DNA from 4 places in the Shewanella sp. 10N.261.52.F9 genome. Region 1 is predicted to be linked to each of the others. Evidence: predicted binding sites of a transcription regulator. Region 1 holds the regulator's gene; each other region holds the start of a gene.

The links. Region 1 encodes MetJ, which represses methionine synthesis genes. Its sites were predicted from a motif close to TAGACGTCTAGACGTCTA; they were not measured.
Region 2: a site for MetJ is predicted at 2,386-2,403, ahead of metE (5-methyltetrahydropteroyltriglutamate--homocysteine S-methyltransferase). Genes of this name have one in related genera too.
Region 3: a site for MetJ is predicted at 1,609-1,626, ahead of serA (phosphoglycerate dehydrogenase). Genes of this name have one in related genera too.
Region 4: a site for MetJ is predicted at 2,189-2,206, ahead of metH (methionine synthase). Genes of this name have one in related genera too.

Annotation. Positions count from the first base shown of each region.
Region 1 is NZ_JBFRNX010000013.1:420,992-424,978, reverse strand. Features, by position in the region: gene traF (conjugal transfer protein TraF) at 1-1,142, shown strand, start outside; gene AB4298_RS10835 (sulfite exporter TauE/SafE family protein) at 1,149-1,877, opposite strand; gene metJ (met regulon transcriptional regulator MetJ) at 2,000-2,314, opposite strand; gene metB (cystathionine gamma-synthase) at 2,526-3,686, shown strand; gene metL (bifunctional aspartate kinase/homoserine dehydrogenase II) at 3,702-3,987, shown strand, end outside.
Region 2 is NZ_JBFRNX010000001.1:55,708-59,694, forward strand. Features, by position in the region: gene metE (5-methyltetrahydropteroyltriglutamate--homocysteine S-methyltransferase) at 28-2,298, opposite strand; gene AB4298_RS00220 (LysR family transcriptional regulator) at 2,476-3,378, shown strand; gene AB4298_RS00225 (HDOD domain-containing protein) at 3,441-3,987, opposite strand, start outside.
Region 3 is NZ_JBFRNX010000013.1:300,193-304,179, reverse strand. Features, by position in the region: gene ygfZ (tRNA-modifying protein YgfZ) at 1-5, opposite strand, end outside; gene serA (phosphoglycerate dehydrogenase) at 189-1,418, opposite strand; gene AB4298_RS10340 (DUF2238 domain-containing protein) at 1,654-2,289, shown strand; gene AB4298_RS10335 (helix-turn-helix transcriptional regulator) at 2,508-3,182, shown strand; gene AB4298_RS10330 (NupC/NupG family nucleoside CNT transporter) at 3,837-3,987, shown strand, end outside.
Region 4 is NZ_JBFRNX010000001.1:285,026-289,012, reverse strand. Features, by position in the region: gene metH (methionine synthase) at 1-2,070, opposite strand, end outside; gene AB4298_RS01220 (histidine phosphatase family protein) at 2,321-2,941, shown strand; cobalamin riboswitch at 3,063-3,215, shown strand; gene AB4298_RS01215 (ABC transporter ATP-binding protein) at 3,325-3,987, shown strand, end outside.

The DNA of each region.
Region 1 (3,987 bases):
GAGAATCTGTTGCCGCCACCTATCTCGATAGCGCCATACTTGTTAATCCAGCCTTGCTTGCGCTAAATATCCGCAAAGACAACGCCGTTGTTATGCCGGTTCGTGCTCCTGCTCTGGGCGTAGAAATGGTCGATCGCGATAGAATGAGTGAGATAATTGATTCATTCAGTGATGCTTACAATGAACTTGCTCTAGCTATTACGATAACGGGCAATAACAATCGCCGCTATCATGACCAACGTATTCGTGATTCAAGAGCGCTAAAGGGTAGCTCTGCCTATGTTAGCGCTATCTCTGACTTAAGTGTTGCTTTCCCTTATCAAAACATGCCAATGGCTATTTTTTTTCAGAGTGAGCTAAGCGCAATCGATGTTGAGGATAGTGCTTTCTCTGATAATGGCCAATCAGACACCGCTCAGTCTAATGCTGCCATGTCTAGAATGGGCAGTTTGAATAATCTCGATGTGAATATAGCTGCAGAAGTTGATGCTCTTGAACCTCAAGGACAAATGATTGGTGGTACAGTGTCAGATTTAGGTGTTGCGCTGAGCTTTCCTCTTTCTATAGTGAATATGCCGATTTCGATGGGGATATCGCCCAAATTACAACGCATTGATACTTATAGTTATGTTGCTAATGGCAACCACTTCGGAGACAGTGATTTTGATGAAGCGCAGTACCGCAATGATGAAAGTCATTTCAATGTCGACATAGGTATCGCCATACAGCCACTTGATGGCTTAACCTTAGCTGTTTCTGGGCGTAACCTTATAAGCCAAAGCGTTGATTCTATAAAGGTCGATAGGCAAAGTTTTACATATCAGGTTGAGCCATTAGTGACAGCAGGTGTGGCTTATGACTGGAGCATGTTATCAGTCTCCTCTGATATTGATTTGATTGAGAATCAAAAGTTTAAAGAGCTTGATGGGGCGCAATATTGGCGACTTGGTGGTGAGGTGAGAGCTTTTGATTGGATGTCAGTGCGTGTGGGGTATCGTCATGATATGAAAGACTCATCAGCGGACATTTATTCTTTGGGTTCTGGCTTTATGATTGGGGAGTCTTTTTCTTTAGACTTTACCGGCATGTTTGGTGACGGTGACGCAATAGGAGGCGTGTTGCAAACCTCCTATCATTTCTAGTCAGATTTAAGCTAGTTCAATAATCGATTTAATCGTTAAAACAAGCGCACTGACAGCACATAAGGCCAAAGTGAGTGATCTGGTTTTCTGCTTATCGACTCTTCCAACCAACCGACCCGCTACTAGATAACCTAATATCACTGAAGGTAGTAGCATTAGTGAAATATAAAAATGTTCAAGGGTGAGTAGGCCTGCAAATGCTAAAATTATCAATGCAATCATTGAGCTGAAAATAAAGAAGGCAGATAAAGCCGCTCTAAATTGCCCCGCGTCTTTACCTGATAGCAATATCGCTAATGGTGGTCCACCAATAGCAGCGATATTACCAAATACCCCAGACAACACGCCGGCAATAAATAAGCTAAATCGATTAACCGGTATACTAAATTTCATCAAGCTTAAACCTACAGCTAGCGCAACAATTCCGGCAATGGCCAAGCCTAAGATCGGCTGCGGTGCGATAATAATTAAGGTCGCACCAATAATACCGCCTGGGATCCTTCCTAAAAGCGCATATTGCAGGCCATTGAATTCCAACTGACCTCGTTCTCGAAATAGTGTAAGTAGTGCAATAGAGAACCCCATCATAATCACTGGAGCAGGGATTAAGCTTGGGTCGATAATATAAAGTAAAGGGCTGGCAACAACGGCGAGACCAAAGCCTATTAAGCTTTGGGTCAATGCACCACAAAAAATAATCAGTGAGGCGAGTAGAAGAGTGATGGGCTCTATCATTAGTTTGTCCAGTCGCAAATGGCTAAAGTGGAATGATTCTTAAGATTGTGCAGATGTCAAAAACAGATAAGGACTGCTTAGCAGTCCTTATCTAGAAAGTATATTTGGATAATCGATGAAGATTATTCAAGTTCTTCCCACTCAATGCCCATCTCATCCATCAAACGCTTCACTTCTGCAGGCATGCTGTCAGGTTTATCTTTGGTAAGATCTGCATCGTTTGGTAGTGGCTGGCCTGTATACGCATGCAAGAATGCTTCGCATAACAGTTCGCTATTCGTGGCGTGACGCAAGTTATTCACTTGGCGGCGGGTGCGTTCATCGGTAAGCACTTTAAGTACTTTCAAAGGAATGGACACAGTAATTTTTTTTACTTGTTCATTCTTTTTGCCGTGTTCAGCATATGGGCTGATATAATCGCCATTCCACTCAGTCATTGACTCACCTGTTATTTCAAAATTCGGGGCAGATTTTAACCCTTTAAATTGTGCAGTCAAATTATTGCCTCTTATTTATGACAATTGCAAATAGATTTCTATATGCATGGACGTCTAAACGTCTAAAGTGGTTGACGGCGAGGTATGGCTTCGGTACATTTAGACGTCCAGACATCTCTAATAAGAAAATTAGCATTAAAAGGAGTAGTACATGACTGAGCGTAAACTCGCCACTGCGGCAGTGCGTCAAGGCATTGAGTCCGATAGCCAACATGGTGCCGTTGTTCCGCCTATTTATCTATCTACTAACTACTCTTTTGATGGGCATAAAAACCCACGAGATTTTGACTATAGCCGCTCAGGCAATCCAACCCGTTCAATTTTAGGTGATGCAATTGCAGAACTGGAAAAAGGTGCAACAGGAGTGGTGACTTGTACCGGAATGGCTGCCATTACTTTAGCTACTAGTTTACTCGGCCCGGATGATCTTATTATTGTCCCACACGACTGTTACGGTGGCAGTTACCGTTTATTTACTAATCTTGCCAAAAAAGGCCAGTTTAAGTTGATAGTCGTAGATCAAACTGACTCGAAAGCTCTGAATCAAGCCATTGCACAAAAACCTAAGATGGTTTGGTTAGAGACACCATCAAACCCTCTACTGCGGGTGGTTGATATCGAGGCCATCAGTGCTGCAAGTCATGAAGTGGGCGCACTTGTGGTGGTTGATAACACTTTTCTTTCGCCAATCTTACAGCAACCTCTTTTACTGGGTGCTGATATCGTTATTCACTCCACCACTAAATACATTAACGGCCACAGCGATGTCGTTGGCGGGGCCGTAGTTGCAAAAGACCTTGAAGTCGGTGAATTGCTGCATTGGTGGTCAAATACTTTGGGCTTAACCGGCTCTGCATTTGACAGCTATCTCACTTTGCGCGGAATTCGCACACTTGCAGTGCGAATTCGTGAACATCAGGCGAATGCGCAGCGAATTCTTGATACTCTTGTCAACCATAAAGCGGTATCAAAGATTTATTATCCAGGGCTTAAAGATCACCCTGGTCACAAGATTGCTGCAAAACAGCAAAAAGGTTTTGGCGCTATGTTGAGCTTTGAGCTTGAAGGTGGCGAGCCAGAGTTAGTGGCATTCTTAAAAAATCTTAATTATTTTTCAGTTGCAGAAAGCTTAGGTGGCGTGGAAAGCTTAGTGGCTGTGCCGGCAACCATGACCCACAGAGCGATGGAGCCAGAGGCTCGTGCTGAAGCAGGGGTTAAAGATACGCTGATCCGTCTTTCTGTTGGTATCGAAGATGCTGACGATCTTGTTGCTGATATTGAAGCTGCGCTAAATGCTGCGGCTGCTTGTTAATTAAAGGGGTATACGATGGCACGCTGTCACTTACATAAATTTGGTGGCTCTAGTCTGGCTGATGCAGATTGTTACCGTCGCGTTGCTCATATCTTACTGACGCACGGCCATAGCGATGACTTGGTTGTGGTGTCTGCTGCGGGTAAAAGCACTAACTTTTTATATAAGTTGCTTGAGTTAAGCTCAACTAAACAGTTGTGGCAAGAGGAGCTGCAAACGCTTATTAGCTTCCAGCAAAACTTGATCGAGCAATTGCTATCGAATGAGCAAGCGCGTTCATTACGCGAGCGCTTATCGACAG
Region 2 (3,987 bases), on a different contig from region 1:
TAAACTAAAAAGTTAGCCACAAATAACTTAGCTTAGTTGGCGACGCAAAATCTTCGTTGCTTCCACTAAGTTAACTAACGCTGGCTCAACTTCATCCCAAGTACGGGTTTTTAAGCCACAGTCAGGGTTAATCCACAGCTGCTCAACAGGAACTTTGCTCGCCGCCTTTTGCATTAGGCTCACGATTTCATCGACTGTAGGTGTATTCGGCGAATGAATATCGTAAACACCCGGACCAATTTCATTGGGATAATTAAAATCTTCAAATGCATTGAGCAGTTCCATTCTAGAACGAGATGTCTCAATAGTGATCACATCAGCATCCATGGCCGCGATCGCCGCGATGGTTTCATTGAACTCGCTATAACACATATGAGTATGGATCTGCGTAGCATTAGTTACGCCAGCAGCACTGAGTTTAAAGGCATTAACCGCCCAATCTAAGTAATGCTGCCAGTCGCTTTTCTTCAGTGGCAGTCCTTCGCGAAATGCAGGCTCATCAATTTGGATGATACCAATACCTGCGTTTTGCAAATCAACCACTTCGTCACGAATAGCCAGACCAATTTGAGTCGCTATCAGCTCACGGCTAATATCTTCACGGGCAAATGACCAATGTAGGATAGTGACAGGGCCAGTTAACATGCCTTTCACCGGTTTTTCAGTAAGGCTTTGGGCAAACTCAGCCCAATCAATCGTCATTGCTGTTGGTCGCGACACATCCCCATAAATAAGCGGCGGTTTAACGCAGCGCGAGCCATAGCTTTGCACCCAACCAAATTGAGTAAAACCAACCCCTTCAAGCTGCTCACCAAAGTATTCCACCATGTCGTTGCGCTCAGCTTCGCCATGTACTAACACGTCGATATCTAGCTTTAATTGCCGCTCTACTGTGTCTTGGGTGACTTGACGTAACTGCTCGTTATATTGCTCAAGGCTCAACTCTCCCTTACGCCAACGGCTGCGCAAACCACGAATGGCAGGAGTTTGCGGAAAACTGCCTATGGTTGTGGTTGGCAATAACGGCAAACGATACTTAGCTCGCTGCACCGCTTGCCTTACCGAAAAAGCATCATCACGTTGGTAATCTTGCTCTGTTAACGCATCAACTCGGTCGATGACAGCTTGATTAGCCGCTTTGGCACGGGCATCACGCCTTGCTTCGCACTCGCTGACAATGGAGTGAGCTTCAGCAGAATTAGCCTCAGTTAGCAGCACTTTAAGTTTATTTAACTCGGTAAGTTTTTGCTTGGCAAAAGACAGTTGTAATTTAAGCGCTGGAGCAAGCTCTGTTTCGACTTCTAAATCAACAGGACTATGCAGCAACGAACATGAAGGTGATAACCATAAACGCTGCTTAAGATCGCGAGCCACACTCGTTAACTGGCTCGCAATTTGGTCAAGCTCCGTGGCCCATACGTTACGACCATTAATCACCCCAACCGATAAAATCTGCTCAGGATCTAAGGTTGCGACAAAGTCAGCTAATTGCTCTGGTGCTGTGACTAAGTCTAAATGCAGACCCGCCACAGGCAAAGCCGACACTAATTGGTGATGATGAGCAATGCTGCCGTAGTAGCTTGCTAATAACAGTTTAGGTGAACTGCTTGCCAATATTTGATAAGCCTGAGTAATCGCTGCTTGCCAGTCGCTTTCCAGCTCTAATGCTAAGATAGGTTCATCAAGCTGCACCCACTCAACGCCTTGGTCAGCAAAACGTTGCAATACTTTTTGATAAGCTTCGATAAGCTGTGGTAACAAACTCAACTTATCAAACTCTGTGCCGACGGCTTTTGACAAATACAAGAATGAAACAGGACCAAGGATCACCGGCTTAGCTTGATGGCCCAAATTCTGCGCTTCACTTACTTCATCAAATAACTGCTCATAAGCAATATCAAAAACTTGATGAGCGCTTAACTCTGGCACTATGTAGTGATAGTTAGTATTAAAAAATTTAGTCATTTCAGCGGCAGGGGCATCATTACCTGTAGGTGCTCTGCCACGTCCGACACGAAACAAGGTGTCTAAATCTATACCTGAATCGCTGCGGTGTCGCTCAGGAATAGCCCCCAATGTAGCGCTAAGAGTTAATACCTGATCATAAAAGGCAAAATCACCCACAGGTAATAAGTTTACCCCTGCATCCGCTTGCCATTGCCAATGGGTTTGGCGCAACCCCTTTGAAACTTCAAGAAGTTGCGACTGTTCAATCTCACCACGCCAGTATTTTTCTAAAGCAAACTTTAATTCGCGTAAACGACCGATCCGTGGAAATCCCAAACTATTTAATTGCATATTGTATACCTTTCAGTGTTAAGATGAACAAAATTCAGAGTTAGCGCCCATCTGAATGACATATAACAAAACAGATTGCCGGGCGTCTGGACGTCTAGAAGTTTATTGTGATAGCCTAGGTATTCGCAATCGAAACGAATTCAAGCGCTACATGAGCGGATTTCATGTGAGGATAATATGATAGAGCTTAGACATTTACGTACGTTAGTTGCCCTTAAAGAAAGCGGCAGCCTCGCCGGGGCTGCAAAGAAACGCTTCGTCACTCAGTCGGCACTGTCGCATCAAATTAAAGAACTGGAGACACGGATTAACTCAGCAATCTTTGTGCGTAAAAGTAAGCCACTTTCTTTTACTCAAGAAGGCGCACGCTTACTTAATCTTGCAGAAGATATCTTGCCGAAAGTGATAGAAACTGAATTTGATTTGAAAAAAGGCTTAGAAGATGGCGATAACCATTTAGGTGTTGGTATTGAGTGCCATAGCTGTTTCCGTTGGTTAATGCCGGTGATGGAACAATTTAGACAGCAATACCCTTTGGCTGATCTGGACCTATCAAGTCGTCATCTGTTCGATTCGCTTAATGCGCTTGAACAAGGCGAGCTAGATGTGGTGTTAACGTCAGATCCTGTTCCCGGCCAAGCCATTGCTTATCAACACTTGTTTGATTTCGAAGTCAGACTCGTCGTTGCAAGTGATCACCCTCTCGCTCATCAAGAGTTTGTTACACCTAAACAATTAGAAGGGTTACCGATTTTAAGCTATCCGGTTGCACTTGAGCGTTTAGATATCTTCCGCCACTTTTTAGAGCCGGCAGGCATAAAAGCGGGCCCACAAGTGACCTGCGATTTAACCATGATGCTGTTACAGCGTATAGCTTGTAAAGATGGTATTGCGGCGCTACCAAGCTGGTCTATTAGCGAAGCTCATGGCCTAAGTTTAACCAGCCTTAAACTCGGCGCAGAAGGATTAAAACGTCCGTTATTTGGCGCCTATCGCCGTAATGGAGCCAATGCTCGCTTAGCTCAACATTGGCTTGAGTTAGTCGCACAAGAAGGCTTAGCCAAGCAAAAAATAAACTAGTATCGTCTTAAGCTAACGCTAAAAACAAAAAAGCCTGCAAATGCAGGCTTTTAAGTAAACGCTCATATCGGCTTAAGTAATAAACCTCTTTTAGCCAAAACGCGTCTTAACACCAATCCTGGCGAACTCACGTTATGTGTCTGACGTAGGTTATGCGCAATCAAAAACTCATCACGTAAGTCGTCATCAAGCCCTAATGAGCCAAATGCTTCTAAGGTCAAAGTTTGCTGCTGCCCTTCAATCACAGACTTCAATACACTAATAGGGTAAGCCTGCTTTGCCTCTGAGTTTAAGTAAGCAAATGCCGTTAGCGCAATAATGTCGCCAAACACGCTAAACAGCGCTAATGTCTGCACTTCATCTGGGCTAATTTGTAAGTCATCTAATTGGTACAGTTGGTCTACTGCGTCAATCGCAATTGCTTCAGTTAGCGACCAGTAGCCTTGAACCAACTTCTTATAAGGTTCACTTAATTCGTCTAAACGTTCTTTCAAATAGAAAGTAAACGCATAACGATAAATATTAACTTGCCCTAAACGCACTAACGCATCTTTCAATGAGCGATTTTTACTGGTTTGCGGCGTAGCGTGATCAGCACTGTTACTGCGC
Region 3 (3,987 bases), 120 kb from region 1:
GTCATGCGAGAGTCCAAGAAGTAAACCAATAAGGACAATGATTGTACCGCTAATTTTTTACTCTGCAAGCGCAGTAGCTCAAACTCTTTGTGCTTAGGTTGATAAAAATAAAGGCCGTATAAAGTGATTTATACAGCCTAATGTCGCGCTATTAGGTTTGTGCTAACGCATTTGGTTTACTGCTTCAATCAGTGAAGTAAACGGGTTCTAATCGTGCCTTCAATTGCTTGCATCTCAACTAAGGCTTCATCAGCTTGATCTGAGTCTACTTCCATCACTACATAACCAATTTCAGCGGTAGTTTGTAGATACTGAGCAGCAATGTTGATACCTTTCTCTGCAAACGCCGAGTTAATCTTGATTAGAATACCTGGGCGGTTGTGGTGAATGTGCAGTAAGCGTGACGTACCAGTATGCTGCGCAAGAGACACCTCAGGGAAGTTAACTGCTGTCATGGTAGAGCCATTATCAGAGTACTTAGCCAGTTTACCAGCAACTTCAATACCGATGTTTTCTTGTGCTTCTGCTGTGCTGCCACCTACATGAGGCGTTAGTAACACGTTATCTAGGCCACGTAATGGACTGATAAACTCATCATCATTTGACTTAGGTTCAACTGGGAATACGTCGATAGCCGCGCCAGCAAGGTGATTTTCTTTTAGCGATGCAGCTAAAGCATCAATATCGACTACTGTGCCGCGAGAAGCATTAATTAAAATACTGCCTTTACGCATATTGGCTAACTCTTCAAAGCCAATCATGTTTTTAGTTTGTGGTGTCTCAGGTACGTGCAAACTTACTACATCAGAAATAGACAATAGTTGCTGTAATGAATGCACTTGTTGAGCGTTTCCTAGTGGTAGCTTGTCTTCAATATCGAAGAAAATCACTCGCATACCTAAGGTTTCAGCAAGAATACCAAGCTGAGTACCAATATGACCGTAACCGATAACACCTAAAGTTTTGCCACGAGCTTCATAGCTGCCTGAAGCGCTTTTTAGCCAGCCGCCGCGGTGAGCTAGCGCGTTACGTTCAGGGATCCCACGTAGCAGCATGATTATTTCGCCTAATACTAATTCGGCTACGCTGCGAGTGTTAGAGAACGGGGCGTTAAACACAGGTACACCCAGTTTTTCAGCCGCCTTAAGGCTGACTTGATTGGTGCCAATACAGAAACAACCAATGCCAACTAATTTTTCAGCGCGGGATAATACATCTTCAGTCAATTGGGTACGGGATCGAATACCAATGAAATGTGCATCTTTAACGGCAGCATGAAGCTCGCCTTCAGCAAGTGATGCTTTGTGATATTCGATATTGGTGTAACCGGCACGTTCAAATACATCTACCGCAGATTGGTGGACGCCTTCCAACAGCAGGATCTTAATTTTATCCTTGTCCAGCGAGTGTTTCGCCATGATTTATGTACCCTTTTAGTTTATATGTATTATGTATACTTAATGCCACCGCAGAGACGACTAAACTCTACGTTGTAGGAGTGGTTTGGGTATAGACTATCAATGTACTAAGGACTGCAAAGCTTCGACAATAGATATTTACGTCAAAAGCGTAACAGAGGTAACAAAGTAGCACTTTTTTTTGGTGCTGTGGAGGGCTAGATGGCTAAAGTGTTTATTCTTAAATTAGAACAATATGGTATATGAGGGCATTATTTTGCATAAAAGCACTGTGTGGCTAGTGATATTCTTCGCTGTATTGATTTGGTCAGGGATTAACCCGAAAGATCAATTTACCTGGTTTTTAGAAGTGGCACCGGCAATCATTGCCTTGCCGATTTTAATCTTTACTCGTAAAAGCTTTACGTTAACCAGTTTAGCCTACGTATTGATTTTAATTCATTGCGTGATTCTGATGGTGGGCGGGCATTATACCTATGCCGAAGTCCCTCTATTTGACTGGATTGCCGATTGGACGGGGGGGGATCGTAATAACTACGATAAGGTTGGTCACTTTGCTCAAGGCTTTATCCCTGCGCTGTTAGCTCGTGAAGTGTTTATTCGCCTAAGTGTGGTTAAGGTTGGCGCTTGGTGTAATTTCTTAGCTATCTGTTTCGCATTAGCATTTTCTGCTTTTTATGAGCTAATTGAGTGGTGGGTTGCCGAGCTTACCGGTGAAGATGCCGAAGCGTTTTTAGGTACTCAAGGTTATGTTTGGGACACGCAATCAGATATGGCAATGGCACTTATTGGGGCGATTGCTGCTATGGTATTGCTAAGTCGTTTGCATGATAAGCAATTGAGTGCAAAACTAGCAGAGTCTAAATCGTAAGAGGTTAAACCACTCTAGCGCAGCATCAGGGTAGTAAACTCTGTATACTTCTGTTGCTTTTAGCCGAACACATGATGTGCTCGGCGTAAATGTTTAAAATAATGCCTTAGTCATTTCTGTTTCAAGTCGGCAAGCTCTTAGCGGTTCTGAGTTATTCAGAACTTCCACAGAGCTTGTTCTATTTAGCGGACAGGCAAAACTTTTCAGGGAGAAAAGTGATGAACAAAATTGACGAGATAGTCTTCCTTCATCAAATGGCGTCCCCTTGTCATTTGGCCATACTTGCAGACTCAATCGGATTGAAAACGCGAGTAGTATCAGACGTTGAGCAACTCGAACATAACAGTAATAAAAGCTGCTTTTACCTGGTTTCACAGCAAGGTGCTGCCCTCGACAGCAACGGTATTCCATTAGTCGCCACTCAGTTGGTTAAACATGTTCCAGTGGCACTTTATCAAGTGGACCGAGATAGGTTAAATGGTGAGGCGGCATTGCTAAGTGGTATTAGCGGTTTACTATTTTTAGATGAGCGTATGGATCTGCTGTTAACCGGGTTGAAAAAAATGCTCGATGATGAACTGTGGTTTGATAGACCTTTGCTTAGTAAGGTCTTTAAGCACCTGGTGAGTAAGGTTGATGTGTCGAGCAACCTAGCAAATGAAAGCTCTGAAACTTTAGAAGTGCTGACAAATCGTGAGAAAACGATTATTCAACTGGTTTCGAGTGGTGCACGCAACAAAGAGATTGCTACTAAACTTAGTATCAGTGAGCATACCGTTAAAGCGCATATATCTTCTATTTTTCGCAAAACTCAAGCCAGAAACCGAGTCGAATTATTACGCTGGGCGCAGTCGTTCCAGAGTCATCTAGATCTGTTCGCTTTGAGTCATTAATCACAACGTAGTGATTATATAGTGCTGTTCTTGCTATAAGCCTATGGCCTGCCGCTGAATTGCGGTAGGCGTTATCTACCATCATATAAAGACACTTTATCGGCTTATACTTGCTAAAAGCTCCAGCTATTTTTAAAAACGCCGGCGCTTAGCTCTATTTATTCGCTAGTTATCTATGTAGCGTCTAGGTTGATGAATTTATGATACAGAGATTAATGACTGTTTTAGCGGAATTTAATCTTGGTTTAATTGAATGCAATGAATAATAGCGTATCTCATGGTAAGTGCTGAAAATGTGGCTTTAGCAGTAAAATTATTATTTAGAGTTTATTTTTCCAGTTATAAACTTTCAGTTTTGTTGTTAGTTGATCTGTTTTTGTTCTGTTTTACTCGCAACAACCCCTTTCGTTAAATCTTAATTAGCTCTTTCAAATGTTGCTTTAGGTGGCTTTTTGTTTGGGGATGGTTGCCACCTTGTTTGGTTGATGTTTGGTTAGTATTGCCATTAGGTTCTATCATTTTTATTAGCTATCAATTCTCGCCATTAACCGCTAAAAATCATATTTATCTAAGCTAAATTGTCGCTATATCCTTGCAGCAAATTGCCGGCTGTATACACTGCGGACACATCAAGATTTAAATGGTAATAAAGTTATGGAAGTTTTCGTCAGTTTGTTCGGTATGCTTTGTCTTATGGGACTAGCAGTGGCCTTATCAGAAAATAGAAAAGCAATTAACCTTAGAACAGTATTAGGGGCTCTCGCATTCCAAGTGGCTTTTGGTGCCTTTGTTATGTACGTGCCAA
Region 4 (3,987 bases), on a different contig from region 1:
TACTAACGCATGGGCTAAGCGCTCATTAACCGGCTTAGTGCGCCATTCTAAATCTTCTTTCTTGATGGTTTGACTGCCATCACCACGGAATTTTTCGGCAACTTCTAATAGCAGTTCGGTGTTGTTGGTATCGGCCACAGTGCACGGTAAGTTTTGCACAATGGCTTCAACGCGCTCTTTTAGCTCTGGGTCGATATCGTCATAAATGGCCAGCTGACCTGCGTTAACAATACCCATGTCCATGCCAGCTTGAATGGCGTGATACAGGAATACGGCGTGGATAGCTTCACGTACAGGGTTGTTACCACGGAACGAGAATGACACGTTTGATACGCCGCCTGAGATCATCGCGTGTGGCAAAGTGCGTTTTATCTCTGCGGTGGCTTCAATAAAATCCACGGCGTAGTTATCGTGCTCTTCAATACCAGTGGCAATGGCAAAAATATTCGGATCGAAAATGATGTCTTCTGGCGGGAAGCCGACTTTATCAACCAATACATTATAAGCGCGGGTACAGATCTCGACTTTACGCGCTTTAGTATCAGCTTGGCCGACTTCATCGAATGCCATCACAATGGCAGCGGCGCCATAGCGTTTTACTAAGGTCGCTTGTTCAATAAACTTCTCTTCGCCTTCTTTAAGCGAAATCGAGTTAACGATGCCCTTACCCTGAATACACTTAAGGCCTGCTTCAATCACCTCCCATTTAGAGGAGTCGATCATAATTGGTACGCGAGAGATATCAGGCTCTGAGGCGATTAGATTAAGGAACTTGTGCATGGTTTCAGCGCCATCGAGCATGCCTTCATCCATGTTGATATCGATGATCTGCGCGCCGCTCTCAACTTGCTCACGGGCAACTGACAACGCTTCTTCATATTCGCCAGTTTTAATCAGGCGCAAAAACTTAGCTGAACCGGTGACGTTGGTACGTTCACCGACGTTTAAAAATAGCGAGTTGGCATCAATGGTTAGCGGCTCAAGCCCTGATAAACGGCAAGCAACTGGAATGTTTGGTAGTACTCGGGCAGGGTGCTGAATAACCGCTTCACGAATAACGCGGATGTGATCAGGCGTAGTACCACAGCAGCCACCAATAATGTTTAAAAAGCCTTCTTCGGCCCACTCTTGAATGACTTCAGCCATCTGCTCTGGCGTTTCATCGTAGCCACCAAATTCGTTAGGCAGGCCAGCGTTAGGGTGTGCAGAGACATAACATTCAGAAATCTTAGATAGCTCTTCAACATAAGGGCGCAGCTCGGTTGGCCCTAATGCACAGTTAAGGCCGATAGATAAAGGCTTAACGTGGCGCAAAGAATTATAGAAAGCTTCCGTCGTTTGGCCGGTAAGGGTGCGGCCAGAGGCATCGGTAATGGTGCCTGAGATCATAATCGGCAGACGGAAACCTTGCTGATCAAATACGGTTTCTATGGCAAATAGTGCCGCTTTAGCATTAAGGGTATCAAAAATCGTTTCAACCATAATCAAATCTGCGCCGCCAGCTATCAGCGCATTAATCGATTCAATGTAGGCTTCAACAAGTTCATCAAAGCTAACGTTACGATAACCAGGATCATTAACATCTGGGCTAATTGAGCAGGTACGGTTGGTTGGACCAAGTACACCTGCTACATAACATTGGCGACCGGTTTCAGTTTCAACTTCATTAGCGGCTTCTCGGGCAAGACGCGCACCGGCTAAGTTAATTGCTGCTGAGTGCGCCTGCATGTCGTAATCGGCCATGGCGATACGCGTAGCGTTAAAGGTGTTGGTCTCAATAATGTCTGAGCCCGCGAGCAGATAATCTTTATGGATCTGCTTAATCGCCTCTGGTTGCGTCAGCACCAACATATCGTTGTTGCCCTTTACATCGCAATGCCAATCTTTGAACTGCAAGCCACGAAAATCAGCTTCTTCAAATTTGCGATCTTGGATCATGGTGCCCATCGCACCATCGAGAATAAGGATCCCATCTTGAAGCTTTTGGGTAAGTACTGCTAAAACCTTTTCGGCAGTGTCTTGAGTGTGTGCTACTGCGCTCAAGGCATGTGTTGGGGTACAGGTTGCCATAGATAATTCCTACCAATTCGCAAATGATTATTCTGGTAATTTATGCTCGTATAAAATGCCGGTCATTTTTCTTTAAGTTGCGAGTCGCTTTCAGACTTACATTTTTTGTTTGGACATTTATACGTATAGACGTCCATAATACGTGAGGCTTACTCAAAAGTGCAAGTGCTAAAAGCATGATACTTTTTCAGCATTAAAAACCAATAAAATTATGTAAGTTGTTGATAAATAATAATGATAGGCTTAAGCGATGCAAAACACTAACGTTATCCTCCTAAGGCATGGCCAATGTGAAGGTGGTAATATTTTGCGCGGTCAAGTGGATGTAGGCTTGAGTAAGCAGGGCGAATTGCAGATGAAAGTAGCACTTGCCGCTGTGTTTGAGTCGAAAAATGCCTCAACATCCGCACCCGATGTGATTATTAGTTCTTCGCTTATTCGCTGCTCAGGTCCCGCTAAAGCATTCGCTACATCGCATCAGTTACCTTTATTTGTAGACGATGGCTTTAAAGAGCTGAACTTTGGCGACTGGGATGGAAAAACCTTTGATGCGTTGTATCAGTCAGATGCAGCCGCGTTAGATAGCTACTGGGCTAACCCTTGGCTTGCTGCGCCGCCAAATGGCGAGTTGATGCAAGACTTTGAAACGCGTATTGAGCTAGCTTGGCAAGATATGATTGAGCAGCATCAAGGTAAACAGATATTACTGGTCACTCATGGTGGCGTTATCCGCTATTTAATGAGTAAAGTGCTTGGTGTATCGCGCTGCGCAGGCTTTTATACGTCATTAAAACTACCTTATGCTGCTAAGGTACAAATAGACATACTACACGACGGCGATACACCGCATTTGAGTTTAAACTGGGCGTAAATAAAGCGAATTGATGGCTTACTTCTGTGTTGAACAACTTCTCATACTGATTGGTATTCGCTGTAGACGTATGATGGTAAACTGCGACATTAATATTATTAATGCTAAGAATTTTTGCCGTTAATAACAAATAAAGTTAGGTGCTTAATAGCATAAAGGGAACCGGAAGCAGCTGCATCGCAGTGGCTTAGTCCGGACTGTACCCGCAACTGTATGAAAGCTTTGTTCTAACGTAGCTTTCAAGTCAGATACCTGCCTAATTTAATCGAATAGGGTTTATCAAAATCGGTATTGATAGCTCAAAAGTGCGGCCTATTGGCGGTACATATACTCGAGCGGGCGACTCGAGGGAGATAATAAAATGATACGTGTTGCTTGGTTGCATGCCGCTCATGGCTGAATCAGATGCAGAGCTGCAGCCTAAAATGGTCCTGTCAGTTACAGATTTAAGTTGGCAACTTAACGACAAACACATTTTGTCGACGATAAATTTCAGCCTTACTGAAGGTAAAATGCTGGGCATTATTGGCCCCAATGGCGCGGGTAAGTCTAGCTTGCTGCGTTGTTTATATCGTTTTATTAAACCAACTTTAGGCAATATTGAGCTATTTGGCCAAGATATTGGTGTACTTTCCGCTAAGCAGTTTGCCCAACAAATAGCGGTTGTACTGCAAGATACGCCGCACCATTTTGATATGACCTGTTCGCAACTTATTGCGTTAGGTTTAACCCCCCACAAAAATGCTTTTGATTTTACCAGCAAGCAGGACCGACAAGAGGTTGCTAACGCACTAATTAAGGTGGGATTGCAAGATAAAGCGAATCAAGCTTATGAAAGCCTGTCTGGCGGTGAAAAGCAGCGAGCATTGATTGCCCGCGCGATAGTGCAGCGACCTAAACTACTCATTCTTGATGAGCCAACTAACCACTTAGATATTCGCTACCAAATTCAAACTTTGGAGTTACTACGTACCCTCAATATTACGGTAATTACGTCGATTCATGATCTAAATCTTGCCAGCGCTTTATGTGATGAACTCCTACTA